3 regions of the Neorhizobium sp. 05N33 genome follow, and region 2 is predicted to be linked to each of the others. Evidence: predicted binding sites of a transcription regulator. Region 2 holds the regulator's gene; each other region holds the start of a gene.
The links. Region 2 encodes PhoB, which activates phosphate uptake and scavenging genes when phosphate is short. Its sites were predicted from a motif close to TGTCATNNANCTGTCAT; they were not measured.

Region 1 (10,788 bases), on a different contig from region 2:
TCTTCATCGACCTGAGGTCGGAGGCAAAAGGCCCCGGCGAGATGATGCTGTCGATCCGCATCGAGGATACCGGGCTCGGCATTCCCGAAGAGAAACTGAAATCGGTGTTCGAGAAATTCTCGCAGGTCGACACGTCCTCGACGCGCCGCCACGAAGGCACCGGCCTGGGGTTGGCGATTACCGCCGGCCTCACCGAACTGTTCGGCGGCTATATCGACGTGACGAGCGAAGTCGGTCGCGGCTCCGTCTTCACCGTGCATCTGCCGTTCCAGGTGGTCAGCGAGCGCAACGTCCTGACGACCTTGCCGATCAACACCAGCGGCGCACGCATCCTCGTTGTCGACGACAATGCCGTCAACCGCCGCATCCTCACCGAACAGCTCACCATGTGGGGGTTCGACACGGTTGCAGCCGACGGCGGCGCCGAGGGTCTGGCGATCCTCAGCGAGGCCGCCCGTATCGGCGTCACTGTCGATGCTATCGTGCTCGACTACCACATGCCGGAGATGAACGGCCTGGATTTCGCCAAGCAGCTCCGGCGTGATCCGCGCTTCGACGGAACCGGCGTGGTTTTCCTGACCTCGATGGACATGGCCGGCGACGACAGCATGTTCGCGGCTCTCAACATCCAGGCGCATCTGATGAAGCCGGCGCGCGCCAACCTGCTGCGCAGCACGATCATCGATGTCGTCCGCTCGATCCGCACCAAGCGCAGGGCAGTCGAAGCGGAGCAAGCGGCCGGTCGCCCTCAGACGACCGTGCGGCCCCTGGCGCCGGTTGCCGCACCCAAGCTGGTTGCTTCGACGCCCGCGATTGCCGAACAGCCGGTGGTCCCGGTCTCCACCCCGCCCATGCAGGCGGCGCCGACGCTCGACGTGCTGGTCGCCGAGGACAACGAGGTCAACCAGATCGTCTTTACCCAGATCCTGCAGACCACCGGCTGGCTGTTCCAGATCGTCAAGAACGGTGCGGAAGCGGTCGAAGCGTGGAAAAAGCACGATCCGGCGGTCATCATCATGGACGTTTCGATGCCGGTCATGAACGGCCATCAGGCGACCCAGAAAATCCGCGAGCTCGAACAGGAGACCGGCACCCATACGCCGATCATCGGCGTCACGGCGCATGCGCTCGAAAGCGACCGCGAACTCTGCTTCCAGGTCGGCATGGACGATTACCTCTCCAAGCCGATCAGTCCGGAGGCATTGGAAACCAAAGTCCGCAACTGGCTTGGCGGTGCGATCGTGAGCTCGGTGTCGAACTGAGCCGGCGTTTCCGGCTCTCAACGCTCTCACCTCGGCAATGTCGGCGCACATCCCTGCTCCGAAGAACTGGCAATACTGCTGACGCGGCGGCAGAACGTAGCGGGCGGTCAGTATCGCGCTGCCCTGGCGGTTGCGTCGGCGATGCGGGAAGTTGACGGAGCGGGCACCGTGGCCGCAGTGATCCGCATCTGTACGCTGCCTGTCGTCGGGTGAAACGCGATCCAGCGCGCCAGGTCATCGCCGAGGCTGGAATCGACAAGCTTGATGCCTTCCGCCTGAAGGAAGCGCCTGGCGAACGCGGCGTTCAGCAATCCGGGATCGTAGCCGCTGCATTTGCGCGTGCGGCCGCCAAACAGCTTGGCCCGAAGGTTCCGGCGTTCCGCGCCGAGCCTGCACAGGTCATCGACAAGCGCACGCATGGCCAGATCGCCGTAGCGTTCCGGGTGCTGGGTGATCTCCAGTCCGCCGCTCGCAGGCAGGATGAAATGGTTCATCCCCCCGATGTTGGTGGTGGTGTCGTAGATGCAGGCCGAGACGCAGGATCCGAGAACGGTCATCAGCACGGTATCGGGATCGGCCGACACCGCATATTGGCCGCCAATGATATGGATATGGTGGGAGCCCGTGAAGTTCATCTGATGCTCTGATCCCGTGTATGTGAAAATTATTTTCCCGCAAAAGTATGAAAGCGGGACGCGCGCGGGAGGGACCAACAATGAGTGGCGAGAAATACGGTCTTATACGGTTTTCGTAATTTCGGCAGGGTGCGAGCGACAGGTTTTCCGTTCAGGGACCGTTAAGCTCGGCACCGGCATTGTCCGGCAATACCCGAGCCCCTTTTGCCGCTTTCAGGCGCAGCTCGGTGGAAACGGAGACGCTTGTGATGAAGAAGATGATTGTCTCGGCGCTGATTCTGGCCGCTACCTGCACCAGCGTCCTGTTGCCGGCTGGTGAAGCCTCGGCCCAGCAGTGGGACAGACACTACGACCGATACGATCGATATGATCGATACGATCGCCGTGACCCGCCGCGCAGGCATCATAACAACGATGGCGCGCTGATTGCCGGAGGTTTGGCCGCGGGCGTCATCGGCGGCCTGATCGGCGGGGCTCTCGCCAGTGACAGCGGGCCGCGTTACATCGATCCGCCACCGCCGCCGCGGCCGCGCTGCTGGTTCGAGGACCGCCGCGTCCGCAACGCCTATGACGGCGGATGGCACATGGAAAGCCTGCGCGTCTGCCAGTAGGTGGCATGCGATGTGATGGATGGCAGCCGGTCTCAGGGCCGGCTGTTTTATGTTGGGCGGTCTTGGGGCGACCTTGGGTCAGGGCGCCGGTTTGATGCCGCACAACATCTCGCGTTTGCCCGCAAATCCCGGCCGCCGTTCGACGGTAAAACCGGCGGCCTGCAGGTTTCGCCGTACGAAGCCGGCGGCCGCATAGGTGCCGAACGTGCCGCCGGGTAAGGTCTTGTCATAGATCGCCTGCATGATATCCGGCGACCACATGTCCGGATTGCGCGACGGAGCAAAGCCGTCGAGGAACCAGGCGTCGAAATCCGCGCTGGCCGCGGAGACGCTTTCGAGCGCCGGGCCGCAGACGACCGTCAGACGTGTCTGGGCGTCAGAGTCGATCACGACATTCCCGACGGGCTCGTCCGGCCAAGCTTTGACCACTGCCTGCCGTTCCGCCGCGATCTCCGGCCAGCGGGTGAGCGCCCGGTCGATTTCGTCGCGCTGCATCGGATAGAGTTCGAAAGAGGTGAAATGAAGCTTCGCGCCTGCGGGGCGAAAAAGCTTCCATTGCCGCCAGGTCTCGCAGAAATTCAGGCCGGTGCCGAAACCGAGTTCGCCGATCCGGAAAGTCCGGTGCCTTTCCCAGCGCTCCGGCAGGCCCCAGCGCCCCGGCAGGCCATTGCCGGCCAGAAACGTGTGGCCACACTCCAGCCGGCCGTCGGTGCGGCAATAAAAGTGATCGCCAAACTTTTGCGAATAGGGCATATCGCCGTCATGCCAGTCCAGCGTCTGGCTTTCGGTCACACGAATTTCAGGATCACGGTCGCTCATGGGAGATGCGGATAATCCTGCCGGCTTCGGCGGTCAATCTCATGTCCTTCCCGCATCCGCCGATCTCGTCATCCTGGGCGGCGGCATCATGGGCCTCTGGGCGGCGGTCAAGGCCGAGCGACTGGGCATCCGCACCCTGCTTGTCGATGCCGGCTCGTTGGGGCAGGCGGCAAGCGGCGGGCTCTTGGGCGCCCTGATGCCGTATATGCCCGATAAGTGGGACGACAAGAAGCAGTTCCAGTTCGACGCGCTCCTATCGTTGGAAGACGAAATCGCTGAGCTCGAAGCCGAGACGGGCATGGCCTGTGGCTACCGCCGCTCCGGCCGGCTGATTCCGCTGCCGAAGCCGCACTTACGCAAGATCGCGCTCGGGCACTCCGCCGATGCGGAAGCCTGCTGGCGGCGCGGTGACCGTCGTTTCCATTGGCATGTGCTCGACCGCCCGCCGCAAAAAGGCTGGCCGGATGCCTCCTTCGCAGCTGCCGGACTGGTGCATGACACGTTTGCCGCCCGGGTTTCGCCGCGGGGTCTCGTATCGGCTCTCGCGGCCTTCCTGCGTAGGGCCGGCAATGTCCGAATCGTCGAAGGCCTGGAGGCCGAAACGGTAGATCCAGCCGCTAATAGGATTATATTCCGCGGCGGCGAAAGCGTCGCCTTCGGACACTGCATCGTCTCGGCCGGCCACCGATCCTTTTCTCTGCTTCAAGGCGTCTCGCCGCCGCTGAAACATCCGATCGGCCAGCCGGTCAAGGGGCAGGCGGCGCTGCTCAAGGCCAATATCGATCCGTCTCTGCCGGTGATCTTCCTGAACGGCCTCTATCTGGTCGCCCATGAGGGCGGTCACGTGGCGGTCGGCAGCACCAGCGAGGATGTGTTCGAAGACCCGTCGTCGACCGACAGGCAGCTCGACGACCTCGTCTTGCGCGCCCGGTCGCTCGTGCCGGCCCTGGCGCAGGCCCCCGTCGTCGAGCGCTGGGCGGGATTGCGGCCGAAGGCGATCGGCCGCGATCCGATGGTCGGCGCGCATCCCGATCACGCCCGAGTGATCGCGCTCACAGGTGGTTTTAAGGTGAGTTTCGGTATCGCGCATAGGTTGGCGGATGCGGCGCTCAATGCCGTGAATGGCCGGGAAATGCGGCTTCCGGCGTCATTTACGCTCACCAGTCATCTTGCCGTCGCCTCGCGTTAAACGCGAGTTTTCGGTCCTCCGCGTCGTTATTCTGTCATGCAAATCACTTAACCCCCACGGCAGGGATTGTTGAGCAATGCGTAAAACACGGGGTTGCTGAAAAGGACGTTCAGAAGGTGACGCATGCGCTATGCCATTCATTTCACGCCTCCGGCGCATGATCCGCTAACGGTCGCTGCCGCCCAGTGGCTCGGCCGCAACGCCTTTTCAGGCGAAGCGACGGAGCCGCCGGCAATCCGTGGCATCGGCATTCACGACATTGCTTTCAACACCGCGCTGCCACGCCGCTACGGTTTCCACGCGACGCTGAAGGCGCCGTTCCGGTTGGCACCCGACGTCACCGAACCGATGCTGCTGCGCCATCTGATGCGGTTTGCCGGCACCCACAGCCCCTTCGAACTGCCGAAGCTCGAAGTCGTGCGGCTCGGCAATTTCTTCGGCCTGGCGCCGGTCGTTCCTTGCGATACCGTCCGGTTTCTGGCTGCTTCCGTGGTCCAGGAGTTCGACAATTTCCGTACGCCATTGTCGGAAGCCGAGCTGGAGCGCAGCGATTCGGGCGATCTATCGGCACCGCAATTCGCCAACCTGCATCGCTGGGGCCACCCTTATGTGATGGACGAATTCCGTTTCCACATGACCCTGACCGGTCCGCTGTCGCTGGTCGAGATGCCGCGTTTCGACCTGGCGCTGCGCGATTATTTCGAACCCTACCTGAAAAAGCCGGTCGAGATCGCCAATCTGGCGCTGTTCATCGAGGAGGAGCCCGGCGCGCCTTTCCTCGTGCATTCGCTGCATCCGATGGGCCGCGTGGCGGCGCGCAAGACCGCCTGACGTTCAAGTGCCGCCTGGCTTCCGGCGTCACTTTTGTTCAAGAGCGATGGTCGCCGATCTGCTATACTTTTTCCATGGAGAATATCTCGCAGGAACAGGCTACCGACCACATGCCGCTGATGCCGGCAGAGGTGACCCGTTTCTGGCGAGACGATCGCTTCGGCGGCATGGAATGCCTGCGCGCGACGTTCCTCACCCACGAATTCGCGCCGCATGCGCATGACACGTTCAGCATCGGTGCGATCGAGCAGGGCATGCAGGTCTGCACCATCAAGGGCAGCCGGGAGAGCGCCGGGCCGGGCGGGCTCTACCTGATCAATCCGGGCGAGACACATGACGGTGCGCCGCGGGGCGGCGGGTATCGCTACCGGATGATCTATCCGGATGTCGCACTGCTCCGCGAGATCCTCGAAGACGTCACCGGCAAACCCTTCCAGGGCACGCCCGCCTTCGGCATCCAGCTCCTCCACGACCAGGCGCTCGCCGACGCTTTCCACCAGGCGCACCGGACGCTGGAAGAAGGCTCCGGCGCGCTCGAAACCAGCCAGGCGATGTTCCTGGTGCTCGACGCGATGTTCCGCCGTCACGGCAGTTCGATCATCGTACCGGCCGATACGACGGAGCGCACCGCCGTGCGCCAGGCCCGCGACTACCTCACCGAGAATTTTGCTTGCGATGTCGGGCTGGAGGAACTTGCGACCGTCGCGGGTCTCAGCCGCGCTCACCTTATCCGCGCGTTCCGCAAGGAATTCCACATCACGCCGCATTCCTTCCTCACCGACATCCGCATCCGAGCGGCCCGCAAGCGCTTGAGGGAAGGCGGCCAGCCGGCCGAGATCGCGCTCGAATGCGGTTTTGCCGACCAGGCCCATTTCACCCGCCACTTCAAGGCCCGCACCGGGCTGACGCCGGGGCAATACCGGGCTCGCTGATCACTTTCGTTCAAGACGGTAGATGCTGCGCGCTTTAAGCCTCCCCCTCATCCGCCTGCCGGCACCTTCTCCCCGAGGGGAGAAGATATATGCCGCAGCGTCTCGAATCCTCCTCTACCCCTCGGGGAGAGGGTGGCTGAGCGGAGCGGAGGCCGGGTGAGGGGGCGACGTACGCCGATATAGATCAAGGTTATTGGATGAACAGCAATGCAAAACTGCAAGACTTCCTCGGCGGCATGCGGGCGATCTCGCCGCTGATCGCCGCAGTCATCCCGATCGGTCTCGTTTTTGGCGCGGTTGCTGCCACGAAAGGCCTGTCGCCGGCCGAGGCGGGGTTGATGAGCGCGCTGGTATTCGCCGGTGGGTCGCAGTTCGTAGCGATGGATATCTGGACCCATCCGGCCTCCTGGACCGGGGTCGGTTTTGCGGCGCTGTTGGTTAATATCCGCCACGTGCTGATGAGCGCCTCGCTCGGTATCAGAATGGATGGTTTCGGCCAACCGGCGCGCCATCTCTCGATGCTGTTCCTCGCCGACGAGATTTGGGCGATGGCGGAGTTCCGGGCCAAGGTGGCGCGGCTGACGCCCGCCTGGTTCGCCGGCCTCGCCATGCCCTTCTATCTCGCCTGGGTACTCTCGGGGCTGGCTGGTGCCGCCCTCGGTGCCTTTCTCGGCGACCCGGTGGTGCTCGGGCTCGACTTTGCCTTTCCAGCCGTCTTCATCGTGCTGGTCATGGGCTTCTGGAAGGGACCGGAAACCGGCGCCGTGCTGCTCGCGAGCGGCGCGGCCGCCGTCGCCACCCAACATTTCGTGCCGGGCGTCTGGTATATCGCTGCCGGTGCTATCGCCGGCCTTGCCGCCGCCCTGGTGACCGGCAAGTCCCGGGATATCGAGGTGACGCCATGACTGTTGATCTCGCCACGCTCATTGCCATCCTCGCCATGGCGGCTGCGACCGCACTTACCCGGTTGAGCGGCCTCGTGCTCATCCGCCACGTCTCGCTCGAAGGCGGCCGCCGCAAGGCGATCGAATCGATCCCGCCGGCAGTTCTGATGGCTGTCGTCGCGCCGACCGCTTTTGCGACCGGGATTGCCGAAACCTTGGCCTGCGCCGTGACTGCTTTTGCGGCACTTCGCCTGCCGATGCTCGTTTCCGTGGCACTCGGGGTCGCCTCAGTCGCGATCCTTCGGGCGCTCGGCCTCTAAGCGTCATTTCCATCTCGACATGGCCGGAAAGGGTGCGCTACCGTCCGGCCTCATTCGTCGAAGGTGATCCATGCAGGCAAAAGACTATCCGCGCGAACTCGTCGGCTACGGCCGTTCCACCCCCGATCCGAAATGGCCAGGCGGCGCTCACGTCGCCGTGCAGTTCGTGATCAATTACGAGGAGGGTGGCGAGAGCTCGATCATGGACGGCGATCCGGCCTCGGAGAACCTGCTGTCGGAAATCGTCGGTGCCGCGCCCTGGCCGGGCCAGCGCAACCTCAACATGGAATCGATCTACGAATACGGCTCGCGCGCCGGCTTCTGGCGGCTGTTTCGGATGTTTACCGAACTCAAGGTGCAGACCACCGTCTACGGCGTGACGCTCGCCATGGCCCGCAATCTGGAAGCGGTCTCCGCCATGAAGGAAGCCGGCTGGGAGATCGCCAGCCACGGCTACCGCTGGCTGGAATATAAGGATTTCCCGGAGGCAAAGGAGCGCGAGCACCTCCTCGAGGCTGTGCGGCTGCACACCGAACTCGTCGGCGAGCGGCCCTACGGCATGTACCAGGGCAAGCCCTCCGACAACACGCTGAAACTGGTCATGGAAGAGGGCGGTTTTCTCTATTCCTCCGACAGTTACGCAGACGATCTGCCTTACTGGGTCAACGGGCTCGACCAGAAGCCCTTCCTGATCATCCCCTATACGCTGGAAACCAACGACATGCGGTTTGCGACGCCGCAGGGGTTCAACACCGGCGACCAGTTCTTCACCTATCTCAAGGATGCCTTCGACGTGCTTTACCAGGAGGGCAGGGAAGGCGCGCCGAAGATGATGTCGGTCGGCCTCCACTGCCGCCTCGTCGGGCGGCCCGGCCGCGCCGCCGCGTTGAAGCGTTTCATCGAATATGTGCTCAGCCACGACAAGGTCTGGATCCCGCAGCGCATCGAGATTGCCAGGCACTGGCACGAGCATCACAAGCCGGCGGGCACGCTATGACCGCCCGCGGCGATTTCATCCAGATGTTCGGCGGCGTGTTCGAACATTCGCCCTTCATCGCCGAACGCGCCTATGACGCCGGTCTGATGCTGGTGCCGCTGACGTCCAAGAGCGTGCATGACGCGCTGAACTCGATCTTCCGCCGGGCAAGCCGCGAGGAACGCCTCGGCGTGCTGCGCGCCCATCCCGACCTTGCGGGCAAGCTGGCGATCGCCGGCGAACTGACCGAGGACAGCAAAAAAGAACAGGCCGGCGCCGGGCTGGACCGCCTGAGCGCTGCCGAACACGCCCGGTTTACCGAGCTCAATACCGCCTATACGCAAAAATTCGGCTTCCCTTTCATCATCGCGGTCAAGGGCCTCACGAAGGACGATATCCTTGCGGCCTTCGAGAAGCGCATTCACAACTCGGCCGAAGAGGAGTTCGACACCGCCACCACCCAGGTGGAAAAGATCGCGCTCCTGCGTCTGCAATCGCTGCTTCCAGGGCATTGAGGTCCCGGACGCTGCTTTCCTCGATCCTTTCCGTCGCTTATATTGGCGATATCAGGAGTGACGCCATGAGACCGTCGGAAGTGCTGGAGAAGAACCGGGATGTCATCCGGGAGATCGTTGCCCGCCGGCAGGTCTCCAATCCTCGCGTCTATGGCTCAGTGCTGCGCGGCGAAGACCGACCCGACAGCGATCTCGATATCCTGGTCGACCCGTCGCCGACCACGTCCCTATTCACGCTCGGCGGACTTCAGGGAGATCTCGAAGAAGCGTTGGGCGTTCCGGTGGATGTCAAGGTTCCGGGGGATTTTCCGCCCAAGATCCGCGAACGCATCGTCGCGGAAGCGTTGGCGATATGAGTGCAGAGCGTCTCGAAGCCTATCTTGATCGGATGGTCGTCACTGGAAACAAGGCCGTCAGATATGTCTCTGGCCTGGATCGCGAGGCCTTTCGGCTTGATGAAATCAAGCAGGATGCGGTGATCGCCAACATCATGGCGATCGGGGAATGCGCGACCAAGATCATGGAGCGTTTTCCGGATTTCGTCGTCGAGCATCCGGAGATCCCGTGGAGAGACATCCGCGACATGCGCAACCGCATCGCACATCAGTATTTTCACCTGGATATCGGCACGGTCTGGTTGACCGTCGATCGGATGATCCCGGAACTTCTCTCCCAGCTCGACTCCCTGCGCAACTGGCGTGCTCAGGGTGAATGACTGAAGCAGAATGATCGAAGGCGAATGAATTGACCGAATATCTGGAAATCCTGCCCCTTACCAAGCAAGCCTTCGCGCCTTTCGGCGATGTCATCGAGGCCGATCCGGCGACCATGCGGCTGATCAACGGCGGGACGACCGAACGCTATCATGCGCTCGCCGAGCCAGTCGTGATCGGCGAGCCGGAGCGGCTGATCTTCAGTATCTTCCGCAGCAAGCCGCGGCAGTTCCCTTACGCGATCACAATGATGGAGCGGCATCCTTTCGCCAGCCAGAGCTTTTCGCCGATCTCCGGCCAGCCGTTCCTGATCGCTGTTTCGGATGATGAAGGCGGTCGGCCGGGCAAACCGCAGGTTTTCCTCGTGCAGCCACATCAGGGCGTCAATTATTTCCCCAATTCGTGGCATCATCCGCTGATGGCGATCGGCGTCGTCAGCGATTTCCTGGTGGTGGACAGGGATAATACCTCCGCGAACTACGAGGAAGCGTTCTTCGAGACCCCGTATCTCATCGCGGAGCCAAGCCTATGACGGGCCTCACCACCCATGTGCTCGACACCGCCAGCGGTACGCCTGCGGAGGGGCTTTCGATCGATCTCTACCGGCTGAACGGTGAGGCTCGCGAAAAACTGCAGACTGTAGTCACCAATAGCGACGGCCGCGTCGATGGCGGGCCGATCCTGATCCGCGAGACCTTTCTTGCCGGCGAATACGAACTGGTTTTCCATGCCGGCGCCTACCTTCGAGCCTGCGGCGTTGCCTTGACCGAGCCGCCCTTTCTCGACGTGATCCCGATCCGTTTCGGCATTTCCGACACGACGGCGCACTATCACGTGCCGCTGCTGCTTTCGCCCTACGGCTATTCCACCTATCGGGGGAGCTGATGCGCTTTGCCGCGATCGCCGACATCCACGGGAATTGCGCAGCGCTCGAAGCGGTGCTTGCCGATATTCACGGGCAAGGCATCACCGAGATCGTCAATCTCGGCGATTGTCTAAGCGGCCCCCTCGAAGCCGGGCGCACCGCCGACCTGCTGCTCCTTCTCGATACGATGGCGACGCTGACCGTGCGCGGCAATCACGATCGCTACCTGATCGAAA
Region 2 (10,788 bases):
GACCACGCCGCTCGACCCGTCGACGGCGCTGCCGGTCCAGATCTACATGTGGGCGAACGAAGCTGAGCGCGCGTTCGTCGAGCGTACCTCGGGAGCAATCATCATCCTGCTCCTGTTTCTCATCCTAATGAATGTTGGCGCAATTCTCTTGCGGCGTCGCTTCGAGCGGCGCTGGTAGAAGGAGTATGACAATGAATATGATGTCAGAATCGGCAGTAGAAAAGGCGCTGGACCAAAAGATGAGCGATGCTTCCCACAAGATGATCGGTAAGGACGTTTCTGTTTATTACGGCGAAAAGCGTGCGCTTTTCGACGTGAACCTCAACGTCCGCGAAAACACTGTGACGGCTCTCATCGGTCCTTCCGGTTGCGGCAAGTCCACCTTCCTGCGCTGCCTCAACCGCATGAACGACACGATCGAGAATTGCCGCGTCACCGGCAAGATCACCCTCGACACGGACGATATCTACGACAATAACATCGACGTCGTGGAACTTCGCGCCCGCGTCGGCATGGTTTTCCAGAAGCCGAACCCGTTCCCGAAGACCATCTACGAAAACATTTCCTACGGTCCGCGCATCCACGGTCTTTCCAAGAACAAGGCCGACATGGATCAGATCGTCGAGGCGAGCCTGCAGCGCGCCGGCCTCTGGACCGAAGTCAAGGATCGCCTGCATGAATCCGGCACCGGCCTCTCCGGCGGTCAGCAGCAGCGTCTGTGCATCGCCCGCGCGATCGCCGTGTCGCCGGAAGTCATCCTCATGGACGAACCCTGCTCGGCTCTCGATCCGATCGCGACCGCCAAGGTTGAAGAACTCATCCATGAACTTCGTGCCAACTACACGATCGTCATCGTGACGCACTCGATGCAGCAGGCTGCCCGCGTCTCGCAGCGCACCGCCATGTTCCATCTCGGCCAGCTCGTCGAGGAGAACGACACCGACAAGATGTTCACCAATCCCGACGACCAGCGCACCCAGGATTACATCATGGGCCGTTTCGGCTGATCCAGTCGACTGTGCCGCCTGAAAATCAATTTTGAGGACTAGAAGATGGCATCGACCCATATCCTGTCGGCTTATGACGACGAACTGAAATACCTGAGCCGCCGTATCTCCGAAATGGGCGGCCTCGCCGAGCAGATGTGCTCGGACGCCGTGCGCGCGCTGGTCAATTCCGATGCCGCACTCGCCCAGAAGGTCATCTCCGACGACGTGATCCTCGATCACGCCGAGCGCGAGATCGGCGACAAGGCGATCATCACGATCGCCCGCCGCCAGCCGGTCGCAGCCGACCTTCGCGAGATCGTCGGTTCGCTGCGCATCGCCTCCGATCTGGAGCGCGTCGGCGACCTTGGCAAGAACACCGCCAAGCGCGTCATCGCGGTTCAGGGCACCGGCGTTCCGCGCAAGCTCGCCCGCGGCCTGGAGCATCTCTCCGATCTCGCCCTCGTGCAGCTCAAGGACGTCCTCGACGTCTATTCGACGCGTTCGGCGGAAAAGGCCGAGGCGATCCGCAGCCGCGACGAGGAAATCGACGCGATGTACACCTCGCTGTTCCGCGAGCTCCTCACCTACATGATGGAGGATCCGCGCAACATCACCACCTGCACGCATCTGCTGTTCTGCGCCAAGAATATCGAGCGTATCGGCGACCACGCCACCAACATCGCCGAGACCATCTACTACATGACGACGGGCGCCCAGCCGGAAGGCGACCGTCCGAAGGACGACTCGTCGAACACGCTCGGCGCGATCACCGAATAGAACTGACGGAGCAGGCCAAGAATGCTGCCGAAAATCGCTGTCGTAGAAGACGAAGAAGCGCTGAGCGTGCTTCTTCGTTACAATCTGGAAGCCGAGGGTTATGAGGTCGATACCGTTTTGCGGGGCGACGAAGCCGAAATTCGGCTTCAGGAGCGGGTACCGGACCTCCTGATCCTGGACTGGATGCTGCCCGGCGTTTCCGGCATCGAACTCTGCCGCCGGCTGCGCATGCGCCCGGAAACGGAGCGCCTGCCGATCATCATGCTGACGGCCCGCGGCGAGGAGAGCGAACGTGTTCGCGGCCTCGCCACCGGTGCCGACGACTATGTGGTGAAGCCCTTCTCGACGCCTGAACTGATGGCCCGCGTCAAGGCGATGCTTCGCCGCGCCCGTCCCGAGGTGCTCTCCAGCGTTCTCCGCTGCGGCGATATCGAACTCGACCGGGAAACTCATCGCGTTCACCGCAAGAGCCGCGAAGTGCGCCTTGGCCCGACCGAGTTCCGCCTGCTGGAATTCCTGATGGCCTCGCCCGGCCGCGTCTTTTCGCGGTCGCAGCTTCTGGACGGCGTCTGGGGTCACGACATCTATGTCGACGAACGCACCGTCGACGTGCATGTCGGGCGTCTCAGGAAGGCGCTCAACTTCTCCAATATGCAGGATGTCATCCGCACCGTCCGCGGCGCGGGTTATTCAATGGAATCCTGAGAGGCGGCTTTAAGCCGCCTCGGTCTGCCGCTGCCATTCCGGCAGCGGAAAAATCCGGTCGTAGGCCCAGTTGAACACGAAGGCATAGACCACGTAGAAGACCGCGAACGACACGTCCATCGTCAGCGCATGGACGAGGCTTATACCGAGATACCAGGCGATCAGCGGCAGAAGCGTGATCAGCAGTCCAAGTTCGAACAGCACCGCATGCGCCACGCGTATGGCGGTGTTTTTCTGCGTGCCGCCGGTAAAGCGCTGCATCAGGTGGTCGAAGCCGAGATTGTAGAGATAGTTCCAGCCAGTGGCGATCGTCGCGCTGCCGATGCCGACCACGCCGATATCGGCGGCCGGCATGCCGAAGGCGAAGGAGCCGAGTGGTGTGATGAGAGCAAGCCCGATCAGTTCGAAGCTGATGGCATGGCGGATACGGTCGCGTGTCGTGCGCATGATGACCTCCTGGGGTGCTTTCCGGGCCGTCCCGGAGTTTCTGCCCGAATGGGGGAGGTCGTCCTCACTGTCTTTCAGATAGGTGGAATGCCGATCCGGAGCAAGGCTTGGCCGGCATATCTGCCATACACAACAAAAAGCGGGCCTGAGCCCGCCTTCGATTTCGCCTCGTGTCGCGCCGCCGCTCAGACCCGAGCGGCAACCTTGCGGCGCTCGTTGACCGGCTGGTAGGCAAGCTTTGCGTGGTAACCGCAATAGGGCGATGCATCCGGGGATTCACAGCCGCAGAAGTGGAAGTCTTCCTTGAGCGGGTCGCCGACCGGCCATTTGCAGGTGCGCTCGGTGAGTTCCGTCAATGCAAGGCGGCGGGAGATCGGCACGACTACGTTGGAGGCGGGACGATATTCCATCTCCTGGTAGGGTTCGATCTCGATCTCTTCCTTGACCATCGTCGCGCCGACGGCGCGGGTAACGGTCCGGGTCGTGACCCGCGACGCATAGTTCGGAGCCCGCGGCGCCGATGTCGTGCGCTTGGCAGCCGATGCGCGGCCGGTCGCAACCGTACCGCCAGCTTTCGCCCGGCCCGGCAGGCTGAGACGATGCACCTTGCCGATCACGGCATTTCGGCTTACGCCACCAAGTTGTGCTGCGATCTGGCTGGCGCTCAGGCCCTCCGACCACAATCTTTTGAGCTTCTCGACACGCTCGTCTGTCCAGTTCATGCCCGTTCTCCGCCTTTGAACGTTGCTGGCATGCAGAATCCTTCCACCTTTGCTGCGAAAATCATTTCGCAGCACCCACTATATCTATGCTTGAGGTGACTAGTTCCGCCGCATGCAGTCTAGTAATTGATCATTAACCTAGTGTGAGGCTGACTCCGTGGCAAGAGTCGGAGGAATCTGCGGGATTCGATTTCGTGGTTTTCCCCAACTTGCTGTGATGGAGAGTCTTTTTTGTCACAGAAGCCAGCGCCTGTCGGGTTCCGGTCGTAACGCGCCTAAAACACCGAGCTTTGTTGACATTGACGGCCTAAACCCCGATAGTGCCCCCGCCGCCCAGTGGGCGGCATTTTTGGTTTTTCTGGCCGGTTTTGTCGGCCTTTTTTGACTGCCTAGAGGAGTGATGTCGCCATGGCTGAAGCCGCGCTTTTCGACACGTTTGCCCGGGCTCCGCTGCGTTTTGAACGCGGCGAGGGCGTATGGCTTGTGACGGAAAGTGGAGAGCGATATCTCGACTTCGGCGCGGGCATCGCCGTCAATTCGCTCGGTTATGGCCACCCGCATCTCGTCGGCGCGCTGAAGGCGCAGGCCGACAAGGTCTGGCACACGTCCAACCTCTTCGAGCAGCCCGGCCAGGAGACGCTGTCGCGCCGCCTCGCCGACAACTCTTTCGCGGATAAGGTGTTTTTCACCAATTCCGGTGCGGAGGCGCTCGAATGCGCCATCAAGACCGCGCGCCGCTACCAGTTCGTGAAGGGCCATCCGGAACGCTTCCACATCGTCACCTTCGAGGGCGCCTTCCATGGCCGCACGTTGGCGACCATCGCTGCGGGCGGCCAGGCGAAATATCTCGAAGGTTTCGGCCCCAAGGTCGAAGGCTTCGATCAGGTGCCGTTCGGCGATATGGACGCTTTGAAGGCTGCGATCACCGATGCGACCGCGGCGATCCTCATCGAGCCGATCCAGGGCGAGGGCGGCATCCGGCCGGTTCCAAAGGAATTCTTGGCTGCGCTGCGGCAGATCTGCGACGACAACGGCCTGCTGTTGATCTTCGACGAGGTCCAGACCGGCGTCGGCCGCACCGGCAAACTGTTCGCCTATGAATGGACGGGCGTTTCGCCCGACATCATGGCGCTCGCCAAGGGCATCGGCGGCGGGTTCCCGCTCGGGGCCTGCCTTGCCACGGCGGAAGCTGCGTCCGGTATGACAGCCGGCACCCACGGCACCACCTACGGCGGCAACCCTCTGGCCATGGCGGTCGGCAATGCCGTGCTCGACGTGATCCTGGGGGACGGCTTCCTGGAAAATGTCCGCGACGTCACGTTGGTCTTGCGGCAGGGGCTAGCCAGCCTAAAGGATCGTTTCCCCAGCGTCATCGAGGATATCCGCGGCGAAGGCCTGCTGCTCGGCGTGAAGGCCAAGGTGCCGGCGGGCGACTTGGTTGCCGCCATGCGCGGCGAACATATGCTGGCCGTTCCGGCCGGTGACAACGTGGTGCGTCTCCTGCCACCGCTCACAGTCACGGCGGAGGAAGCTCGCGAGGGTCTCTCCCGCATCGAGAAAGCGGCGGAAAAGCTCTCCGCCTCGGAAATGAAGAAATCGGCCTGAGCGGGCAAAAAGGGGGATGCCGTTGTAGGTTTCCCACGTCACAGGGAACATCACATGGCATCTCCCAAGCATTTCCTCGATCTTTCCGCCGTTTCCCCGGCTGATCTGCGCAGCATTCTCGACGACGCGAAAATCCGCAAGCAGGCCACCAAGGCCGGGACGGCGGAAAAGCCGCTGGCCGGCAAGATGCTGGCGATGATCTTTGAAAAGCCTTCCACCCGCACCCGCGTATCCTTCGATGTCGGCATGCGCCAACTCGGTGGCGAGACGCTGTTCCTGTCGGGCACCGAAATGCAGCTCGGCCGCGCCGAGACGATCGGCGACACCGCCAAGGTTCTGTCGCGTTACGTCGATGCCATCATGATCCGCACCACGGATCACGCCCGTATGCTGGAGCTTGCCGAACACGCGACCGTACCGGTTATCAATGCCCTGACCGACGACACGCATCCCTGCCAGATCATGGCCGACATCATGACTTTCGAAGAGCATCGCGGACCGATCGCCGGCAAGACGGTTGCCTGGACCGGCGACGGCAATAACGTGCTGCATTCCTTCGTCGAAGGTGCTGCCCGTTTCGGCTATCGGATGAACATGGCTGTGCCGATGGGTTCGGAACCCGCCGACAAGTTCCTCAACTGGGCGCGCAACAACAGTGGCAACATCATGCTTTGCCATGATGCCGAAAAGGCGGTTGCCGGCGCCGATTGCGTCGTCACCGACACCTGGGTCTCGATGAACCAGGAGCACAAGGCGCGCGGCCACAACGTCTTCCAGCCCTTCCAGGTCAATGCCGACCTGATGAAGCGGGCCGACAAGGAGGCGCTGTTCATGCACTGCCTGCCGGCTCATCGCGGTGAGGAAGTCACCGACGAGGTCATCGACGGCCCGCAGTCGGTGGTCTTCGACGAGGCTGAGAATCGCCTGCACGCGCAGAAATCCATTCTCGCCTGGTGCTTCGGCGCGGTCTGAACGCAATGTCCCGGACGGTGCGGATGTGAAGAGCGGCGGCGATCGAACCTTGATTTCCGCCCCGCAATCCCCCATCTGTCGGCTTTCAACAATACGCCGTCTTCTGGACTGGCGTTTCAACACACATCGTCGACGTCTTTTCCTCCGGCCAGCGGTTCCGCTCGGGCTGGCGCTTGTGTAAAGGTTTTTGGGTCGGCGCGAAGGAGTGAAGGCATGGCGGAAGCGACTGTGGAACTCAACGAACTCGACTTTGCCGGAGATGACCGGGTCGTTCCATTTCAGGTGGACGGTCTCGACGTGCGTGGCCGGGCGGTCCAGCTCGGGCCGCTGCTCAACTCCATCCTTAGCCGCCATGATTATCCAGGCCCGGTCGCGCGGCTGCTTGCCGAGGCGATCGTCCTGACTGCTCTGCTCGGCACATCGCTGAAATTCGATGGCAAGTTCACGGTGCAGACCAAGGGCGACGGTCCCGTCGACCTGTTGGTCGCGGATTTCTCGACGCCCGACAGTCTTCGCGCCTACGCTCGATATGACGAGGAAGCTCTGGCCGCCGCCGTCACGGAAGGCAAGACTTCGCCGGCCGACCTCCTGGGGCACGGCGTACTTGCCTTCACCATCGACCAGGGCCGCGGCATGCAGCCCTATCAGGGCATCGTGCCGATGGACGGCTCATCGCTGGAGGAGATCGCCGGCGTCTATTTCCGCCAGTCGGAGCAAATCCCGACCAGGGTGCGCCTCGGCGTTGCCGAGCTCTTCGATCGCGATGCCGATGGTAAGCCGCGTCACAACTGGCGGGCAGGTGGTCTGGTCGCGCAGTTCCTGCCGCAGGCACCCGAGCGCATGCGGCAGCCGGACCTGCATGGCGGCGACGGCGATGAGCGCGATTTCGAATTCCCCGAGGACGATTCCTGGGCCGAAGCCCGCACGCTGGTGGAAACGATCGACACCGACGAGCTGACCGACCCGCGGGTTGCGATCGAGCGTCTGTTGTTCCGCCTTTTCCACGAGCGCGGCGTCCGGGTTTACGCGCCGCACCCGGTGTTCGACCGCTGCAGCTGTTCGCGCGACAAGATCAAGGGCGTCCTCTCGGGTTTTTCCGCCGAGGAGATTGAGGCAAGCGAGGAAGACGGCGAGATCGCCGTCACCTGCGAGTTCTGCTCGACCACCTATCGCTACAAGGCGGATGAATTCGCTGCAGCCTGAAAATCAGATGGCGGGAGTTTCCTCCCGCCGTTTTCGTTTCAGGGTATCTTGCATTCGAAGTTCGCTCCATCCTTCACATCGCCGTTGCCGGAGTATTTGGCCGATTGCGGGTAGGGGCAGAGCGGCCGGGTCGTCGCCTGTTTGCCATCTTTGATCTGGCTTGCCTGGATCACCGTCGGCGCTTTTCCGTTTTCCACCCAGTCCATCAGCGGCGTGAAGGCGTCGAAGACATCGGTGCCGTAGCCCGCGGTGCAATGGAACATGCCGGGCACCATGAACAGCCGGTAGAATTCCGCGGTCCGATCGGCACCCATCTGCTTGCGGACGGCTTCATAATAGTTCACGCCCATCATCGGGTTCAGCGCCGGATCCGACCAGCCGAAATAGGTGATCATCCGCCCGCCGCGTTTTTGGAACTCGCTGAGGTCGGGATTGGTCGCGTCGACGATCTCTCGGATCGCGCCGATCTTCGGATATTCGGCATCGAAGTCGAAGGTTTTCCAGTCGATCGCCTTTCCGGAGGCGGGCAGCATCGCCATGTTCTTGACGAAGGTCTCGCCATAGGCCAGCTGCCGGCTTGGTCCCTGTTCGGACACCATCCACATGTCCCAGCCGCTGACCCCGCTCGGATCGACACCCTCGGTGCCGAACTGCACGCCGGGGAAAATCGTCTCTCCCTTGATCTTCACACCGCCCGCCAGCGCCTTCAGCGTGTCCACCTGCGCAGGCGTGAAGCAGTCCGAACCGCCGGCCTCGCAGGTCTTCAGGTCCTTGGCCGGATCGAAATTGCATTGGCGCGGATCGGCGATCAGCCCATCCTTGGCACCGTCGATCGCATCGCATTTGTCCATAACCGCCTTGGCGAGCACCGGAAGCTGGGCGCGGCTGATCGGCGCCTTGAGGAGCGCTCGCGCATTCCAGACGCCCCAGATCTGCGTATTGGTGAGATCGAGGACCGGCGCTCCAGCGAGAATGCCATCGAAATCGCCCGGATAGCGTTGCGCCGCCATCAGCCCCTGGCGTCCGCCGGTCGAGCAGCCGTCCCAATAGGAGAAGGAGGGATGCCGGTCATAATAGCGCGCGGCGATCGCCTTGGCCGTGTCGACCGTCACATGCACGGCTCGTGAACCGTAGTCGATCAAGAGGCCGAGGTCCTGTGCAAAATCCCCGAGCTTATAGGTGACCGCATCATGGCCGGTATTCTGCTGGACGGTGAGAAAGCCTTTCGTAAGTGCGGCATTGCGGGTGGTGATCCGCGACGCTGCGGCAAGGTCTTCGCCGGCATATCCGCCATTGCCGAACATGTAGAGCCGGCGGTTCCAGTTGTCCGGAAGGGTGATTTCGAAACGGACCTGCGGCCGGATATAGCCCGTCACCTGGCAATGGCCTGGCACGTTACCGACACCCGCGACATGCGTGGCTTTCAGCGTCGCGACCTCGGCAAAGGATTGGCTGTTCAACATACCGCAGGCGATCTGCGGCGAGACCGTGGCGGAAGCGAAATCCGGCCGGTCCTTCTGGTCGATGAAACTGCTTTTGTTTTGTGCGAGCGCCGGCGTAAAGGCCGTAAGCGTCGTGAACGCGCAGGACGCCAGCAGAATGACCGGCAAAGCGGAACGTGCCATCAAGTACTCCTCCCAAAGACCGTTTGACGGTGCCAAGATGCCGCAGGAGGAAAGGGGTAACAAATAGAAAAACCGCCGCCACCCATAACCTGTAGGTTGTCGGCAGCGCGGTCTAGTTGAGGACGCGCATCAGGCCTGGTGAATCCAGCGAGAAAGCCGGGATCGTCACCTCGAAGGTTTCGCCGTCGTCGGTCTGCATGTCGTAGTGGCCGAACATCAGGCCGGACGGGGTGTCGAGCGGACATCCTGAAGAATACTCGTAGCTGTCGCCGGGCTTCAGCCGCGGCTGTTCACCGATGACACCAGGCCCGTCCACTTCGTCGACGATTCCGTTCTGGTCGGTAATGTTCCAGTAGCGATGCACGAGCTGCACAGTGAGCGTCGAATGGTTTTCGATGACGATACGATAGCCCCAGACATAACGGCTCTCTTCCGGATTGGATTGCTCCTCCAGATAATAGGGCTCGACGGCGACATCGATATCTCTTGTCCGGGCGCGATACATGCGACACCTCAACAAATCCAACTTGGTTCGATATTGTACAGAGGCGCCGCAACGTCAAGAATTCTCGCGGTTTGAACAACCGAGTGTGGGCATTAGTTGAAGTTAAGGATAACCGGGATGGTGAATATCTGGTCGATCCACCACCCCGAAAAGCCAAGGCTACATGCCGGCCTTTGAAAGCGCCCGCGCGAAATCCTCGATCAGGTCGTCGGTATCCTCGATGCCGGCCGACAGACGCACGGTGCCGGGCGAAATGCCGAGTTCGGCACGGGCCTCGTCCGTCAGGTTCTTGTGCGTCGTCGTCGCCGGATGGGTGATCAGGCTCTTGGAATCGCCGAGATTGTTGGAAATCCTGACGATCTCCAGCGCGTTCTGCAGCTTGAAGGCTGCGTCCTTGCCGCCCTTTAGTTCGAAGCAGACGAGCGTCGAGCCGGCCTTCATCTGCCGGGCGATGATATCGGCCTGCGGATGGTCCTTGCGGCCAGGATAAATGACCTTTGCGACCTGCTTCTGGTCGGCGAGGAAGTCGGCGATCTTCGAGGCGCTCTCGGTCTGCTGCTTGACGCGCAGCGGCAGGGTTTCGATGCCCTTCAGCAGCGTCCAGGCATTGAACGGCGACATGGCCGGGCCCGTATGGCGGAAATAGTCGTGCAGGTTCTCGTCGATCCAGGCCTTATCGGAGAGCACGACGCCGCCGAGGCAGCGGCCCTGGCCGTCGATATGCTTGGTGGCCGAATAGACGACGATATGCGCGCCGAGTTCCAACGGCTTCTGGTAGAGCGGGGTCGCAAACACGTTGTCGACGACGACCTTGGCGCCGATCTGGTTGGCGAGCTTGGCGACACCGGCAATGTCGACCACTTCGAGCGTCGGGTTGGTCGGGCTTTCCAGGAAGAACACCTTGGTCTTCGGCGTGATCGCCTTTTCCCAGTTTTCGAGGAAGCGGCCGTCGACCAGCGTGCATTCGATGCCATATTTCGGAGCCAGCGTCTCGACCACCCAGCGGCAGGAGCCGAACAGGGCGCGGGCCGCGACGATATGGTCGCCGGCCTTCAGCTGGCAGAGGATCGCGGCGGTAACGGCAGCCATGCCGGATGCTGTGGCGCGCGCATCTTCGGCGCCTTCCAGCATGCACATACGCTTTTCGAACATGTCGTTGGTAGGGCTGCCGTAACGGGCGTAGATGAAGCCGTCGGTCTCGCCCTTGAAGCGGGCTTCCGCCGCTTCCGAGGTGTCAT
Region 3 (10,788 bases), on a different contig from region 2:
ACTGCCGGCTATCCAAGCTGCGCAGCGGGCGTGTTTTTCCGCTTTCTTCAAAACCAAGGCCAAAACGACGACGAAAACCGTCTGACGTCTCTGGCCGCCGCTCTCTCCCCGGATGGCCGGGGACAAGGAATTCCGCGACTTTAACCGCGGCTTCCCCCTCACCGGAAACGAGGAGAGACAGAAAGAGAGCAAAAAATGGGTTTCAAGATCGCAGTCGCCGGTGCAACCGGCAATGTCGGCAGGGAAATGCTGACGATCCTTTCCGAGCGCGGCTTCCCGGTCGACGAGGTCGTGGCGCTGGCATCCGCCCGTAGCCAGGGAACCGAAGTTTCGTTCGGCGACCGGACGCTGAAGGTTTCCAACCTGGAAAACTACGATTTTTCCGACACCGACATCTGCCTGATGTCGGCCGGCGGCGAGGTTTCCAAGAAGTGGTCGCCGAAGATCGGCGCCCAGGGCTGCGTCGTCATCGATAACTCTTCCGCCTGGCGTTACGACCAGGACGTTCCGTTGATCGTTCCGGAAGTGAACCCAGATGCGATCTCCGGTTTTACCAAGCGCAACATCATCGCCAACCCGAATTGCTCGACAGCGCAGCTCGTCGTTGCCCTGAAGCCACTGCACGACTTTGCCAAGATCAAGCGTGTCGTCGTCTCGACCTACCAGTCGGTTTCCGGCGCCGGCAAGGAAGGCATGGACGAGCTCTTCACCCAGACGCGCGCCGTTTTTGTCGCCGATCCGGTCGAATCCAAGAAGTTCACCAAGCGCATCGCCTTCAACGTCATCCCGCATATCGATAGCTTCATGGAAGACGGATATACGAAGGAAGAATGGAAGGTTCTTGCCGAAACCAAGAAGATGCTCGACCCGAAGATCAAGGTCACCTGCACCGCCGTGCGCGTTCCGGTCTTCATCGGCCATTCGGAATCGGTCAATATCGAGTTCGAAAACGAGATCAGCGCGGACCAGGCCCGCGATATCCTGCGCGAAGCCCCCGGCTGCCTCGTCATCGACAAGCACGAAAACGGCGGTTACATCACGCCTTATGAATGCGCCGGCGAGGATGCCACCTACATTTCCCGTATCCGTGAGGATGCGACGGTGGAAAACGGCCTCAACATCTGGGTGGTTTCCGACAACCTGCGCAAGGGCGCGGCGCTCAACGCCATCCAGATCGCCGAGTTGCTTGTCAATCGCGGCCTGATCAAGCCGCGCAAGGTTGCTGCCTGATAGATAATAAATTTATTAAGCATGTTCCGATAGAAACCCCGTCAGAAATGGCGGGGTTTTTCTTTCGAATCACCCATATCACGAACTATTCATGAACGGGTGAGTTGCGATTGTTTGCAACCGCCGCCATAAGGCCGAAACAATGCACATTATCCGGATGCTTCTGGCCGAGCGATCCGGTTCTCGGGGACGGGTTTGACCGCATGAAGAAGATTTTACTGGCAGGATTGATCGCAAGCGGTTTCATGACCGCCACCCCGGCGCTTGCTGCGCTCCAATGCGGCAACGATTCATCCGGTTTCGCCCGTTGGGTTGAGGAATTCAAGCGTGTTGCGCCTGCGAGTGGCGTCAATCCTTCCGTCGTCGAAAAGGCTTTCTCGAACGTCTCCTACAATCGCCCGACCATCAGCGCCGATCGCGGCCAGAAAAGCTTCAAACTCTCCTTCGACGAGTTCATGAAGAAGCGCGGCGGAGCTGCCATCATCTCCCGCGGCAAAGGCATGAAGTCCGGCAATGCCGCGCTTTTTGCGCAGATCGAGCGCCGCTTCGGCGTGCCGGCCGGCCCGATCATCGCCATCTGGGGCATGGAAACCGGTTTCGGCAGCTTCATGGGCGATCAGCATACGCTTTCCGCCGTCGCAACGCTCGCTTACGATTGCCGCCGCTCCGCCTATTTCACCGAACAGCTTTATGCTGCGCTTGAGCTGGTCGGCCGAGGTGATCTGAGCGTCACCGCCCGTGGCGCTGCCCACGGCGAAATCGGCCAGACCCAGTTCCTGCCGCTGAACGTTGTCCGCTACGGAGCCGACGGCGACGGCGACGGCCATATCGACATGGTCCGTTCGCGTGCCGATGCGCTTGCCTCGACCGCCAACTTCCTCAAAGGACATGGCTGGAGAGCCGGTGCCGGTTACCAGCCGGGCCAGCCGAACTTCGTTGCTATCCAGGGCTGGAACGCCGCAACCGTCTATCAGCAGGCGATCGCCTATATGGGCGCACAGATCGACGGCCAATAAGCCCGCCGGCAGTGACGTTTCGCTTCACCTGAAAAATTCAGGCCGACGCTTGTTCGGCCTGGACGGGCAGTTCGCTAAGGTCCGGACGGACGAAGTCGCCCTTGCTGTCCATAATCCACAATTCGCCACTCGAGATGTCGAACCAGGCGCCGTGAACGCTGAGTTCGCCTTTCTCTCCGCGTTTTTTGACGAACGGGAACGTTTCCAGGTTGGCGATCGAATTGCGGATCGACACCCGTTCCAGCGCTGTCTGCCGCTCGGCCTGGGTCATGAACTCGTTGCTCTGGATCTGTTCGGCGGCCGGTTTGACCAGCGCCATCCAGCGGCCGATGAAATCGCCGGGAGAAAGCGGCGACATGGTCGGATCCAGTGCCGCCCGGATACCGCCGCAACGGCCGTGACCCATCACCACGATATTGTCGATTTCCAAAACCTCGACCGCATATTCCAACGCCGCCGACGTGGCATGGAACTGGCCGTCCGGTTCAAAAGGCGGGACCATGTTGGCGACGTTACGGACGACGAAGAGTTCCCCCGGACCGCAGTCGAAAATGGTTTCCGGTGCGGCACGGGAATCGCAACAGGCGATGAGAAGGGTGTGAGGGTTCTGCCCCTTGTCCGCCAGCACGCGATAACGCTCGCGTTCGTCACTATAGCGACCGCTCATGAAGTTGCGGTAGCCCGCCAGTAGTCTGTCAGGAAAATCCGTCATGGAGCAACGATTATAGCGCCGCCGAGCGAAGATCAACGGCCATTGTGCATCTGCGAACTTCCGAGGCCGATTACCGCTTGGTGCGCTGCAACGGATGCACGAGCCGGCGCATCTGCACCATCGCCATGGGAGTGGAGAGGCTGGACGCGTCGGTCTCCAGCGTCAGCTCGTCGCCGCCGCGCTTGGCCGTGCGGGCTAGGACCTCGAAAACGCTCGCTGTTGCCAGCTGCAACGCCTTTTCCTCGTCCATGCCGGCAAGGATTCGCCCCAGGAACAGGGCGCCCAGCAGGTCCCCCAGCCCGTTCGGCGGATTGTCGATCAGCCGGTGTTCCGCAAGCAGCGCATGTTTGCCGGTCAGATAAAGATTGCCGGTACCGCCCGCCATCATCGGCACGGCCGAGGTCACCAGGATGCGTGGCGGCCCGAGCGCGATTGCGGCATCCATGATATCGTTGTTGGTTTCAAGCGGCGCGCCGGAAAGCCAGGCGAGTTCGTAACGGTTCGGGGTGGCGATCGTTGCCAGCGGAATGAGTTCGTCGCGGATCGCTTCTGCCGTCGGCTGCGGAATATAGAGCCCGCCGAGATCGCCCATGACGGGATCGCAGACATAGAGAAGGTCGGGGTTCTTCTCCTTCAGCGCCCGGATAAGCCGCGCCACCGAACGCGGCTGGGCGGCGTTGCCGAAATAACCGGTCAGCACCGCCTTCACTTCTCCCAGCCATGGCGCCCGAATAAGATCGTCTATAGCCTTGTCAAAATCTGATTCGGGAAAGGTCAGCCGTGTAGAAGGTCCGTGACCGGGATGCCAGGGGAGGACGACGGTCGGCATTGCCCAGACGGGGAACCCCAGCGTCTCGAGCGCGAAGACGGCGGCACGATTGCCGACCGAGCCGCGCACAACATGGCTGGAGATGACGAGGACGGCACTGCTGGTATCCTGCATGAGATCGGTTTCCGGCTACGATGGACCTGTTGATCGTTTCTTCGCCGCCGCATGTCAACAAGGCTTCACGGAAGAATGAAACGTGTAGTGTCGCTTGACATGGATCAGCCACGTTGCCGCGTGATGACACAAAGCTAATTTATTCCGTGCGGGCACGGAAAAGGGGAGAGGGACATGGCCGTCAGGCAAAATCCGAAACGGGAAAAACAGATCGAAAGCGCACGCAAGATCGTTGCCGCGAGCAAAGGGCCGCATCTCGACCCGCTCATCCTGTTCGCCCGGGCCAGCACTGACGACCTCGACAGCTATACGCCGGAAATGCTGGCGCTCTCCGCCAATCATGCAGCCGAGCGGCTGATGGCCTGGACCCGGATTCGGGCCGATATCACGGTCGAACCAGTCGCCGGCGTAACGCCGGACGGTATTCCGGTCTCGGTGCTGACCGTCGTCGATCGCAACATGCCCTTCCTGTTCGACTCGGTCATGGGCGAAGTGACCGCCACCCACCGCGACCTCACCATGGCCGTCCATCCGATCCTGGTCGTGGAGCCCGGCAAGGAACCGGCACTCCGCTCTAACGAACAGCCCAGCAACCCGGCTCATCACGTAAGCCTCATCCAGATCCATCTGTCGCCGCTGAACGAGGAACAGGCGGCTTCGCTCACCGAGCGTATTCGCTACATCCTCGACCAGGTGCATCTGTCGATCACCGACTGGGGCTCGATGCTGGAAGTCTTGGACGGCGCCGCCAAGCAGCTCAACAACTCGACAAGCCGCCGCAAGGCCGACCGCGACGAGGCGCTCGCCTTCCTGGACTGGCTGCGCGACGACAACTTCACCTTCCTTGGCATGCGCGAATACGTCTATTCCGGCAAGGGCACTGAGGCCAAGGTCGAACGCGGCAAGGGCCGCGGTCTCGGCATCCTCTCCGATCCGGATGTTCTGGTGCTGCGCCAGGGCAAGGACGCGGTGACGACCACCCCGGAAATCCTCGAGTTCCTCGACGGCCCCGATTTCCTGATTGTCACCAAGGCGAACGTGAAATCCGTGGTGCACCGCCGCGCCTATATGGATTATGTCGGCGTCAAGCGCTTCGACGAACAGGGCGAAGTTGTCGGCGAACTTCGTGTCGTCGGCCTTTTTACGGCAACCGCCTATACCCACTCCGTCCGCGACATCCCTCTCCTGCGCGCCAAGACCGGCCGGGTCGAAGAGCAGTTCGGCTTCGACCCCGACAGCCATTCCGGCCGAATGCTGGAAAACACGCTCGAATCCTATCCGCGCGACGACCTTTTCCAGATCGATGTCGATCTGCTCGCCCGCTTCTGCGAGCAGATCATGGCATTGAGCGAGCGTCCGCGCGTCCGGGTCCTGCCGCGCATCGACCATTTCGACCGTTTTGTCTCGGTGATCGTCTACGTGCCCCGCGAGGACTACAATTCCCTGGTCCGCGAGAAGGTCGGTGACTACCTGACCAAGGTCTATGATGGCCACGTCTCCGCCTATTATCCGGCTTTCCCGGAGGGCGGCGTCGCCCGCGTCCACATGATCATCGGCAGGCGCGGCGGCAAGACCCCGAGGATAGCGCAAGCCAAGCTCGAGGAAGCGATCCGGCTCATCGCCACGCCCTGGGAAGACCGCTTCGCAGCGCTTGCGGAGAAGGGGCCGCGGCTCACCGTCACCCAGGCCTTCCAGGAAGCCTTCTCGCCCGAGGAAACCTTCGCCGACCTGCCGGATATCGCCGCTTGCGCCGCCGGCGAAACGATCCGCATCGCCTTCTATCGCCGCCCGGGCGACCCCGCCAGCACCGTGTCGCTCAAGATCTTCCACAAGGACCGGCATCTGTCGCTCTCCCGGCGTGTGCCGCTCCTCGAAAATCTCGGGTTCCACGCCGTCAGCGAGCAGACGTTCGAAATCCAGGTGGGGCCGGAAAACGACCGCAGCCAAGTCGTCCTCCACGACATGGAACTGCAGCTCGGCGATGGGCGTGAAGTCGACCTGTCCCGCGAAGGTTTGGCGCTGGAGGAAGCCTTCCTCTCCGCCTTCGAAGGCCTGATCGACAATGACGGCTTCAACCGGCTGGTTCTGCTGGCCGGCCTGTCAGCTCGCGAAGTCACGGTGCTGCGTGCATATTCCCGTTATCTGCGGCAGACCGGCATCGTTTATTCGCAGGCCTATATCGGCGATACGCTGGTGAAATACCCGGCCATATCCGCCGCCATCTTCCGCCTCTTCCGCGATGGTTTCGACCCCAAGATCACTGAGAAGGCCCGCGTCAAGAAACTCACCGACCATCATGCGGAGATCGAGGAAGCGCTCGGCAACGTGCCCAACCTCGACGAGGACCGCACGCTTCGTCGTTTCGTCAATGCGGTCGATGCGACGCTCAGAACCAACTACTTCCAGCGCGACCCCAATGGGGCTCCATACCGGATGTTCGCCTTCAAGCTCGATCCGAAGCTGCTGGACGGCCTGCCGGAACCCCGGCCCTTCCGTGAAATCTTCGTCTACGGCACCGAGGTCGAAGGCGTGCATCTGCGCTTCGGCAAGGTCGCTCGCGGCGGGCTCCGCTGGTCGGACCGCGGCGAGGATTACCGCACCGAAATCCTCGGCCTCGTGAAGGCACAGCAGGTCAAGAACGCCGTCATCGTGCCGGTCGGTGCCAAGGGCGGCTTCTTCCCGAAGATGCTGCCGCCGGCAAGCGCGCGCGACGCGTTCTTCAATGCCGGCCGGGAAGCCTACAAGACCTTCATCCGCACCCTTTTGTCGATCACCGACAATATCGTCGGCGCCGACATCGTCGGGCCGCCGGACACGATCCGCCTCGATGGCGACGACCCCTATTTCGTGGTTGCCGCCGACAAGGGTACGGCGACCTTCTCCGACACCGCCAACGGCCTGGCGCAGGAAGCCGGCTTCTGGCTGGACGATGCCTTCGCCTCCGGCGGTTCGGTCGGTTACGACCACAAGAAGATGGGCATCACCGCGCGCGGCGCCTGGGAAGCCGTGAAACGGCATTTCCGCGAGAAGGACATCGACATCCAGACGACGCCATTCACGGTCGCCGGGGTCGGCGACATGTCCGGCGACGTCTTCGGTAACGGCATGCTGTTGTCGCGAAAGATCCGCCTCATCGCCGCCTTCGACCACCGTGATATCGTCATCGATCCAGATCCGGATATCGAAAAGTCCTTCACCGAGCGCGAACGCATGTTCGCCCTGCCGCGATCGAGCTGGCAGGATTACGACAAATCGACCCTTTCCGAAGGGGCGATGGTCATTTCCCGCTCGGAGAAGTCGGTAAAGCTCACCAGGCAGGCAGCGGCCGCGATCGGCATCGACAAGACGACCGCAACGCCTTTCGAGATCATGACCGCGATCCTGAAAAGCCCGGTCGACCTTCTCTGGTTCGGCGGCATCGGCACCTATATCAAGGCGGCCTCCGAGACCGATACGGAAGTCGGCGATCGCGCCAATGACCCGATCCGCATCACCGCGGCTGAAGTGCGCGCCAGCGTCATCGGCGAAGGCGCCAATCTCGGCATGACCCAGAAGGGCCGTATTGCCTACTCCCTGAATGGCGGGCGCTGCAATTCAGATGCGATCGACAATTCCGCCGGCGTCAACTGCTCCGACGTCGAGGTCAACATCAAGATCGCCCTCAATTCGGCCATGCAGGACGGCCGCCTGACCCGCGACAAACGCAACCAGCTTCTCGCCTCGATGACCGAGGAAGTCGGCCACTTGGTTCTGCGCAACAACTATCTGCAGCCGCTGTCGATCTCGCTGACCGAACGCAAGGGTACCGGCAACCGCGAAGAGCTTTCACGGCTGATGTCCGTGCTGGAATCGCAAGGCCAGCTCAATCGCAAGGTCGAAACTCTGCCCGATGATGCGGAGCTTGCGGAGCGTTATTCCTCCGGCAGACCGCTGACCCGTCCGGAAATCGGCGTGTTGCTCTCCTATTCGAAGATCGTTCTCTTCGATGCCCTGCTCGACAGCAGCCTGCCGGACGACCCCTATTTCTCGGCTGTCCTGAAGGCCTATTTCCCGGCCAGGATGCAGAAGGCTTATGCGGCGGACATCCAGTCCCACCGCCTGCATCGCGAAATCGTCGCCACCACGCTCGCCAACGAGGCTATCAACCGCGGCGGCCCGGGTTTCATACAGCAGATGAGCGATATGACCGGCGCCACGGCGGCGAATGTCGTCAAGGCTGCCTTCCTTGCCCGCGACGGCTTCGAACTTCCCAAGCTCTGGGCCGAGATCGATGCGCTGGATGGAAAAATCCCCGGCCAGCTGCAGAACGATCTCTACGCCCGCATCACCGAGACCTTCGCGGAAGCGACCCGCCTCATCCTGCAGACGCAGGTCGGCAGCGGTGATGTGGACGGCGCGATGAGCCGCCTCAAGGCCGCGATCAAGGGGCTGCGCTCGTCGCTCGCGGGCGGAGATTTCGTGGAAACCGCAGCCCGCGCCTCGGAACTCGAAGCGCAGGGCATACCGGCATCGCTTGCCCGTGAAATCCTGTTGCTGTCGACGCTGGTCCTGGTGCCGGAGATCATGCTGATCGCCGACCGTACCGGCGAAACCATGGCGCGCGCCACCGAGAGCTATTTCACTGTTACCGAAACCTTCCGCATCAATCGGCTGATCGGCGCAGGCGAACGCATCAGCACCTCGGAACACTATGAAAGCCTTGCGCTCTCCCGCAGCCTGCAGCAACTCGCCTCGGCGCGCCGCGACATCGTCATCGCCGCGATGACTGCCCATCCGAAGGAGAAAAAGCCGCTGGAAGCCTGGGTCGGCGGCGATCGAGTGCGAGTGAACCGCATCGGCGCCGAACTGGTGACCTTGAGCGAAAGCGGTGAACTGACGCTTCCGAAGATCACCGTCGCGGCCGGTCTCCTGAGCGATCTTGCGCACGGTCGGGCGCTGTAGGACAACGGACCGAACTGGCTGATCCGGGGGAAAAATGGCCGTTATTGATGTGGACGATGCGCCGGTGAAAACGAGCCGGCGCGGCATCTTGGGCTGGATGTTCTTCGATTGGGCAGCCCAGCCGTTTTTTACCGTCGTCACCACCTTCATCTTCGGTCCCTATTTCGTTGCGCGGCTGACCGAGGATCCGGTTTCCGCACAGGCGGCCTGGAGCAACATGGCGACGATCTCGTCGCTGGTCATCGCCGTCTTCTCCCCGGTCCTCGGTTCGATCGCCGACCAGGCCGGTCCACGGAAACCCTGGATCGCCTTTTTTGCGGTGATCAAGATCGTTTGTGTTTCGGCCCTCTGGTTCGCGGCACCCGGCTCGCCGATCATCTGGCCGATGATCTTCATGATCTTCGCGTCGATCGCCGCGGAATTCTCGACCGTCTTCAACGATTCGATGATGCCGCGGCTGGTCTCCAAGGACGATGTCGGCCGCATTTCCAACGTCGCCTGGGGGCTCGGTTATCTCGGCGGCATGATCGTACTGATCGCCGTCGTGGCGCTGCTCGCCGCCAATCCCGAAAGCGGCAAAACGCTGATCGGCATCCCCCCGCTTTTCGGCCTTGACCCGCATCTCGGCGAAGACGCGCGCATCACCGGGCCGATCTCGGCCTTCTGGTATTTCCTCTTTATCCTGCCGATGTTCTTCTTCACGCCCGACGCCAAGAAAGGTCTGCCGCTCGCCGCGGCGGTCCGCTCCGGCATAAGGGAGCTCAGCGGCACGCTGCGGGACCTGAGGCAGCGTACCGGCATCACGAAATTCCTGGTCGCCCGCATGCTCTACCAGGACGGCGTCAACGGCCTGCTGATCCTCGGCGGCACGTTCGCAGCCGGCATGTTCGGCTGGGCGACGATCGAGATCGGCATCTACGGCATCATCCTGAACGTCGTGGCGATCTTCGGCTGCATCGTCGCCGGCTGGCTCGATCGCCTGCTCGGCTCGAAGATCGTCGTGATCATCAGCCTCGTTCTGTTGCTGGTGGCCACCCTCGGCATCATTTCCACCGGCCCCGGCTTCGTCTTTTTCGGCCTTCTGCCGCTTTCGGGAGAGGACAGCGGCGGCCTGTTCGGCACCGCAGCCGAAAAAGCCTATATCCTGTTCGGATTGCTGATCGGCCTCGCCTTCGGCCCCGTCCAGGCTTCGTCCAGGTCCTATCTCGCCCGCAGCGTCAGCCTTTCCGAGACCGGCCGCTATTTCGGCATCTACGCGCTCTCCGGCCGCGCAACGAGCTTTCTCGCCACCCTGTTCTTTTCAGTGATGACCTATGCCAGCGGTTCAGCCCGGCTCGGCATGGCAACGCTGCTGATCTTCCTCGTAGCCGGGTTGCTGTTGCTGTTTGCGACACCGTATCCGGCGAACAGGAAGTAGGCGGGTAGCTTTCTGGTTGGGATGTGGATCCTCGGGTCGAGCCCGAGGATGACGGAGTGCGTGGGTCTAACAGAGAAAAGCGGAGCGTCGCAGCTTGCTCTCTTTGGGCAGCTCTGAAACACCCTCTCCACCGTCATCCTCGGGCTTGACCCGAGGACCCACGCCGCACGCTCAGAGCATAACATCCAGCAAAATCAATGCCGGAAATGCCGCATTCCCGTGAAGACCATGGCGACCCCATGCTCATCCGCCGCGGCGATCACCTCGTCGTCACGCATCGAACCACCCGGTTGGATAACCGCCGTGGCGCCGGCCGCAATGGCCGACAGCAGGCCGTCCGCGAACGGGAAGAACGCTTCCGAGGCGACCGCGGAACCCTTTGTCATCGGCTCGGCCCAACCCATCGCCTTTGCCGCTTCTTCCGCCTTGATGCCAGCGATGCGGGCGGAATCGATGCGGCTCATCTGGCCGGCGCCGATGCCGGCCGTCTGGCCGTTTTTGGCGTAGACGACCGCATTCGACTTCACGT

Region 1: the regulator PhoB is predicted to act here: its motif matches at 4,538-4,554, upstream of AC1DLT_RS12195 (DUF1045 domain-containing protein).
Region 3: the regulator PhoB is predicted to act here: its motif matches at 3,954-3,970, upstream of AC1DLT_RS24340 (NAD-glutamate dehydrogenase).

What each region holds. Positions count from the first base shown of each region.
Region 1 is NZ_JBFTNK010000003.1:693,918-704,705, forward strand. It holds gene AC1DLT_RS12170 (response regulator) at 1-1,262, shown strand, start outside; gene AC1DLT_RS12175 (chemotaxis protein CheD) at 1,370-1,897, opposite strand; gene AC1DLT_RS12180 (hypothetical protein) at 2,146-2,508, shown strand; gene mnmC2 (tRNA (5-methylaminomethyl-2-thiouridine)(34)-methyltransferase MnmC2) at 2,587-3,327, opposite strand; gene AC1DLT_RS12190 (NAD(P)/FAD-dependent oxidoreductase) at 3,326-4,516, shown strand; gene AC1DLT_RS12195 (DUF1045 domain-containing protein) at 4,640-5,347, shown strand; gene AC1DLT_RS12200 (AraC family transcriptional regulator) at 5,422-6,279, shown strand; gene AC1DLT_RS12205 (AzlC family ABC transporter permease) at 6,477-7,184, shown strand; gene AC1DLT_RS12210 (AzlD family protein) at 7,181-7,483, shown strand; gene puuE (allantoinase PuuE) at 7,554-8,480, shown strand; gene uraD (2-oxo-4-hydroxy-4-carboxy-5-ureidoimidazoline decarboxylase) at 8,477-8,974, shown strand; gene AC1DLT_RS12225 (nucleotidyltransferase family protein) at 9,040-9,330, shown strand; gene AC1DLT_RS12230 (HepT-like ribonuclease domain-containing protein) at 9,327-9,689, shown strand; gene AC1DLT_RS12235 (ureidoglycolate lyase) at 9,719-10,219, shown strand; gene uraH (hydroxyisourate hydrolase) at 10,216-10,572, shown strand; gene AC1DLT_RS12245 (metallophosphoesterase family protein) at 10,572-10,788, shown strand, end outside.
Region 2 is NZ_JBFTNK010000002.1:344,113-354,900, reverse strand. It holds gene pstA (phosphate ABC transporter permease PstA) at 1-178, shown strand, start outside; gene pstB (phosphate ABC transporter ATP-binding protein PstB) at 192-1,007, shown strand; gene phoU (phosphate signaling complex protein PhoU) at 1,053-1,766, shown strand; gene phoB (phosphate regulon transcriptional regulator PhoB) at 1,788-2,471, shown strand; gene AC1DLT_RS05975 (PACE efflux transporter) at 2,481-2,918, opposite strand; gene AC1DLT_RS05970 (GcrA family cell cycle regulator) at 3,104-3,640, opposite strand; gene AC1DLT_RS05965 (acetylornithine transaminase) at 4,049-5,245, shown strand; gene argF (ornithine carbamoyltransferase) at 5,300-6,217, shown strand; gene AC1DLT_RS05955 (Hsp33 family molecular chaperone) at 6,431-7,420, shown strand; gene AC1DLT_RS05950 (tannase/feruloyl esterase family alpha/beta hydrolase) at 7,459-9,045, opposite strand; gene apaG (Co2+/Mg2+ efflux protein ApaG) at 9,158-9,550, opposite strand; gene AC1DLT_RS05940 (O-succinylhomoserine sulfhydrylase) at 9,710-10,788, opposite strand, start outside.
Region 3 is NZ_JBFTNK010000012.1:89,691-100,478, reverse strand. It holds gene AC1DLT_RS24360 (aspartate-semialdehyde dehydrogenase) at 196-1,230, shown strand; gene AC1DLT_RS24355 (lytic murein transglycosylase) at 1,434-2,246, shown strand; gene AC1DLT_RS24350 (carbonic anhydrase) at 2,284-2,958, opposite strand; gene pdxY (pyridoxal kinase PdxY) at 3,029-3,901, opposite strand; gene AC1DLT_RS24340 (NAD-glutamate dehydrogenase) at 4,076-8,842, shown strand; gene AC1DLT_RS24335 (MFS transporter) at 8,877-10,259, shown strand; gene purH (bifunctional phosphoribosylaminoimidazolecarboxamide formyltransferase/IMP cyclohydrolase) at 10,454-10,788, opposite strand, start outside.